Regions from separate parts of the Cytobacillus sp. Hm23 genome, predicted to be linked through region 1. Evidence: predicted binding sites of a transcription regulator. Region 1 holds the regulator's gene; the other holds the start of a gene.
The links. Region 1 encodes NrdR, which represses ribonucleotide reductase genes. Its sites were predicted from a motif close to AACACNATATATNGTGTT; they were not measured.
Positions count from the first base shown of each region.

Region 1 (3,221 bases):
TCTACTTGTTGATCATTCATTGTTCTTTGTGTGATCGGTTGTACTTGCTCGACAATAGAAGGTAGCCGATCACCATTTTCAAATTTATACCAGTCTCGTGCTTCTTTGCGAAGTTTCTCTATATCAATTTTATCATCCATAGTTAAAGAGCTCATCGTAATTTTTTGCATTTCTATTGGGTCTATTTCATATAAAAACGATAGCTTTGTTATCATGTCTTTTACTTTATCAGTAATCGCCTTTTTGGGTACCATACTTTCGGATAGGCCAGCGAAAAATAAATTAAAATTAAATGTCTCTTGCAAATAAGTTGGTTCATTTTTTGCAGCATTATTAATATAGTTATTTCCTTCTTGAGGCAATAACTGTTCAATGATCTCATCGTTAGCATTAGATACCATTTCGGAAGGGTGGATAGATTTAAAAATTTCATTAAACGATTTTGTTATCGGTGTATATTGAATACTGTCAATCTGTTTGTCTGAAAAGAAACGTTTTAGCTTTGCATATTTATTTTTCCCAACTCTATTATACAAAAAAACATTTAATACTCCGTCATTAAAAAATTGATCAGGAGATAATGGTCGTTGCAGTTCATAAATAAAATGACGAACATCATTTTCTTTTTTCTCATATGTTTTTAATAGTCCAATTCCCTCAAGCTTAAGCCTTTGTCTAAAGATTTCATGTAAATTACACTGCATAAGCCCCATTAAACTATGGTGTGTAGATTCTTCACTCCACAATCTATTTTCTTCAAGTTCAGCCCATAGCGTCATAAATAAACTATACGCACCATTTTCAATTAATGGTTGATAGAGCAAGGTTATTATTTTTCGATCAAACTCTTGTAATATCGTTTTACAACTCACATAATATCGATCTACAGGAATTAATTCTTTCCAATGATGTTCCACTATATAACCTAACCTTTCATAGATATTCTCACTATTCCTATGTCCAATATATTAAAAAAAGAGCTTGAAGAATATTCTTAAGCTCCTATCTAAATTTCTTTTTTTATTAGTTCTTTTAATTCTTCTATAAAAACGTTGATATCTTTAAATTGTCTGTAAACGGAAGCAAAACGAACGTATGATACTTCATCAATTTTGGCCAATTTTTCCATGACCATCTCACCTATCATCTCGCTACCTACTTCGGAGTAACCTTGACTTCTTAAGTCCTTCTCAATGAAGTTGATGATCTCTTCTAATTGAGTTAAGGAAACAGGCCTTTTTTCACAAGCTTTAATAAGGCCACGTAGAATCTTTTCGCGACTGAATTCTTCTCTTGTTCCTTCTTTTTTAACAACGATAAGTGGGAGTTCTTCCACTTTTTCAAACGTTGTAACACGATATTGACACACTTCACATTCACGTCTTCTTCTTATAGCGCGTCCTTCATCTACAGGCCGAGAATCTAATACCCTAGTTCCATTATGTTGACAAGAAGGGCATTTCATACAATCAGCTCCGTTCTTTTCTTGCTGAGTTTTTAATATAGGCTGCTTTCTCATTAATTGTTACTTATCGTAATAAGCTGTTTTCGTATAGAATTTTGTTTTTCATATTAACGTATACATTTTTTCTTCTCTAAAGACTATGAAAAGCATATAATACATATCAGTTTCTCTAATGTAAGTATAAAAAGCAACAAAGTTTACGAAAAGAGCCTTAATGAAGAGAACATAGCTTTCCTTAGGTTTCTTGTTCTCTATACTCTAATGATATAAAAAGACGAAACTAAGTACAAGCATAAAAATAAAGAGGTATATTGCTATACCCCTTTTTTGTTCGAACATTTATATAATTGTTATAGAACTTTTAATTTTGATTTCTGCACTTGCACTGGACCCATTCCACGAGGTAATTCAATATTTTCACGTGATTCAGCACCTAAAGCTTCTGCAATATGTTGTGCAGCAACATTAGGGTCAATACGATCACCACATGTATAAACGTCTATGCTAGCATAACCATGCTCGGGAAAGCTGTGTATTGTTAAATGAGATTCAGAAATAATTACGACACCACTTACTCCATGAGGAGCAAATTTATGGAAAGCAACTTCTCTAACTTCAGCACCTGACTTTAATGCTGCATCAACAAAAATCTTTTCAATTTCATTGATATCATTTAACTTTTCAAAATTACAACCCCACAACTCAGAAATAACGTGTCTACCCATTGTTTCCATATGCTAGTCCCCCTTAAGCGATAAATATTATTCAGACATGAATTTCTTCTAACAGATATTTTTCATAACTACCACGGGGGAAAGTTAGTCCAAAGAGGTCCTAACCCTTTAAGTAGCTACAGTACCTAATCATCAAGAAGTTCACGAAAAATAGTATACTTTGTTTGTGTGATTTTTGCAACAACCTTTTCTATTTTTATTCGCGTAAGTTAAGGACGTATTTATTTGTGGTGATACTATTTACATTTTCCTTTTTAATAACAAATATCCGATAAAACTTGTGGAAATAACAAAAGCTGCACGTCAATTCCTCCAAAGTCTTTTGATTAATTGCAAACTTCCTAAATGTCTTCTTGCGGATTTCAACGGCAAGTATAAGACGAATTCTTGATCTTTGAATGGATATTTCACTGAAACTTCCATTAGTATTGTGTCATTGGTAGACACATTTTCCTTTCTCAGAAAAATGATGCTCATTACATCTCGTTATAATAAACAATATTTCCCTATCCGCTAATATTTTATGGCGAAAAGTTTATTGAGATTGTAACTAAATAATACATGAAATATAATTTTATCCCATTTCCTATTAATAGGAACTCAATTACATGCTTGTTATTTCTTAATATACGAACATCAATTCATATGAAAACGCATTAATAATTACTATCATCGTAAATGTTGTTATTGTTATCCAAGTGAACAGCTAGTAGTGGTTTCATACGATTGTTATCGTTTAATTGAAGGAATGATGCCAAGAACCCTAAAAGAATTAGTAGCTCAAAATAACTAGCTATACGGGGACAACCAAAGAAAAAAGAGTATATTTAAATAAACATACTCTTTGGCTATATAAACCATATCTTTATGCTATTTTTATCCAACTTTCATTTCTGTTTTTTTCATCATTTCACATGCTACATATTTAACTAAATCTACAACTCGACATGAATAGCCCCACTCATTATCATACCAAGCAAGAATTTTTATTTTCCGATTATTTAAAACCATCGTTGATAAAC
Region 1 is NZ_JBPXRQ010000012.1:126,245-129,465, forward strand. It holds gene ACSVDA_RS10165 (replication initiation and membrane attachment family protein) at 1-917, opposite strand, end outside; gene nrdR (transcriptional regulator NrdR) at 1,007-1,465, opposite strand; gene speD (adenosylmethionine decarboxylase) at 1,816-2,199, opposite strand; gene ACSVDA_RS10180 (glyceraldehyde-3-phosphate dehydrogenase) at 3,076-3,221, opposite strand, start outside.

Region 2 (3,221 bases), on a different contig from region 1:
TTCAGGCATACGTTTCATATAACCAGTTTCTGTGAAGGCTGTTCGCAAACTAATCGTATCTTTTTCAGTTTCACCAACAAGAAATGGAAAGCTCCCTTTCTCCTTCGCTAGTTCCACTGAAGTGCGGTATGCGGTTGTTGCAATTACTTCAAATACCTGATCTATTAGCTTGTCACCAGCCTTTGACCCGTACTCTGTTTCACAATAAATAAGCAGGTCATGAAGTCCCATAACACCTAAACCGACACGACGTTCCCCTAATGCTTGTTTCTTATTTTCCTGCAAGAAATATGGTGTAGCATCAATAACATTGTCTTGCATTCTAACGCCTACTTCAACAGTTTGTTTCAGTTTTTCAAAATTCACAGTCTTCGTATTTTTATCGGCCATTTCTGCTAAGTTAACAGCTGCAAGGTTACAAACTGAATAAGGGGCAAGAGGTTGTTCTCCACAAGGGTTTGTTGCTACAACCTGTTGTCCATAAGCTTTTGCATTAGTCATGTCATTTGCATTATCTATGAAGAAAATACCTGGTTCGGCAGAGTAGGTAGCACAAATATTAATTAAATTCCAAAGTTCTTTTGCTTTAATTTTACGATACACACGAACTTTATACCCTAACTCTTCCCATCTCCTTACATCACCTATTTTATGCCAATTCTCATTATATTCTTGCATTTCTTTTTCATTATAACTTTCTACATCTGGGAACCTGAGATCATAATAACCGTCTGCTTCAACTGCTTCCATAAACTCTTTCGTTAAACAGACTGAAATGTTAGCTCCAGTTAAAAACTCTGAGTTATGCACACTGTAAGTCCCGTTTTCTTGTAATTTCTCTTCAGCGTCATGAATAATCTCTGTTGTAAACCCACCAAGACCAGGCATGTTTTTATAGTTAACAATCCCTTGGTACATTGCTTTGTCCTGCTCTGTCAAACGATTAAACTTAAGTTTATCTTGAGCACACTTTATAATTGTTTCATCACTTGTATTTTCTAATAGAAATCTCAAAATACGTGGATTTTGCATTTTCGAGATGATGAATTCAATAATATCTGGGTGCCAATCAGCTAACATAATCATCTGTGCTCCTCGACGTGATCCCCCTTGCTCAACAAGGTGAGTTAGCTTTGCAATATCATCTAACCAAGATACTGACCCTGATGATTTACCGTTTACGCCCTTTGCTAAAGTATTGCGGGGCCTTAATGTGGAACCGTTTGTACCAACACCACCACCACGACTCATAATCTCCATCACTTGCTTACGATGTTCAGATATACCTTCACGTGAATCTTGAACAAATGGCATAACGTAACAATTAAAGTATGTCACATCAGTGTTAGCACCTGCACCATACAACACTCTTCCTGCTGGGACAAAGTTCAGATTAACTAATTCATCATAATACTTTTCAAACCACTCTTTACGCTTTTCTTCAGTTGATTCAACGGATGCAAGTCCAGTTGCATTACGCTTTGCAATTTGCTCATAATAAATTTCCAACGGCTTTTCTATTACGTCTAGTGAGCGTTTTACAATGCCTGTTTCAATTTCTTCAGCACGTTCAAGTGCACCACGATATTCTTCCTCTATCCTTACTTGTGCAAATTTGTTCTTCCAATCAATCTCTTTAATAAAGCCAAGGCCACGGGCAGGAAATTTCGGGTCTTCCTTTATTGTTAACACAACAAAATCACCTGCTGATAAAGTAACTTTTTCAGTATCTTTAAACGAGTACCGATCAAGCATTACAAGCCTTGAAACCCCTTTGTGGGTTAACTTCATGTCTGGTGAAATTTGATGAACTTGGGGATAAAGTTGAATATCCTTATTTAATCTCTCTTCGTTCACTTTCATTTTCTCTTTTAGCACAACAGTCATTGCTACAACTCCCTTTATTAATATCACTATTTTGTATGTACATTCTCACGAAGTATTATTGTTCATATGTTATAAAAATGATGTCATTGATAATTTACCATATTTCAGTCAACCAATCAATATATAGTGTTACATTTAAATGATTTAATACTACATATTGATTTTAGGTCAAGTGTTCTATCATTTGTCAAACAAAAAAAAGAACACATTTCATAGAAAAATGAAGAAAACAGTCGCATATGTAGTTTAATATACGAATTTCTAACTAATTTAGAAGTTGCATTATTTTGTCCGTAGGAAGTATGTCCCAAATAGGCTGTTTTATCAATGATTTGTCAATTTATTATTGAGGAATCTATAAAAATAAAAGTAAAGTTCGTAGTTTTTTTAAAAAAAGATGGCTTGATTTATTAGATTTTAGGAATAAGAACAACAAAAAGCCAAAGAAAAGAGGATAACTCATAAACGAAAGACATATCTCACACCCTATATCTTGTATAATAGTAAGGTGTATACCTCCTTTATATACAGCATATAGGGTATGAGACAAGTCATCCTGAGTTACCCTCTTCAATTTAATAAACTCTTCTTGTAAACTTTTGTTGCTATTGTTACCAAATCATTACCCAAAAAATGGTTTTAAATGTTAATCTTCGTTGTACAGTAGAATGCCATTATCGTATTTAGCTCTAAAAACGAAAAGCAACATGCGAAAATAGCCATTTAAAGAGACTGTTTTCGAACTGCTTTTAGCACATATAGAACTAATGGTTATGTTATCTTTACACCTTTAACGAAAAGAGCCTTCAGTTATTTGCGAAAATTCCATTCATCATTCTCATATCGTTTTGTTGCTATATCGTTTACATACGCTAATTCATCTTGCGTTAATTCATACGGTTCTAAATCAATATTTAACCCTTTTGCAAACCCTGCTTTAAATGCAGATTTTGCCTCTTCAATTGTAACTTCCTCTTCCCTTAATTCATTGATTGCAACAGCTTTATTTTTAAATTGTCTTTGTAACCTTTCTTTAACACGTTCATTAGGATATTTAAAAAGACTAAAAAGCACATCTTCATCTAAATCAAGTAATATCGAACCATGTTGGAGGATGACTCCTTTTTGTCTCGTTTGTGCACTCCCAGCTACTTTTCTTCCTTCAACGACTAACTCATACCAAGAAGGTGCATCAAAACAAACCGAAGATCGTGGATTTTTCAAGCTGCTTCGCTCTTCCTCTGATTTTGGTATTGCAAAATATGCATCTAAGCCAAGCTTTTTAAAACCTTCTAATAACCCTTCAGATATGACTCTGTAAGCTTCTGTTACTG
Region 2 is NZ_JBPXRQ010000006.1:7,737-10,957, forward strand. It holds gene ACSVDA_RS05185 (vitamin B12-dependent ribonucleotide reductase) at 1-1,887, opposite strand, end outside; gene ACSVDA_RS05190 (lipoate--protein ligase family protein) at 2,698-3,221, opposite strand, start outside.
Region 2: the regulator NrdR is predicted to act here: its motif matches at 2,001-2,018, upstream of ACSVDA_RS05185 (vitamin B12-dependent ribonucleotide reductase).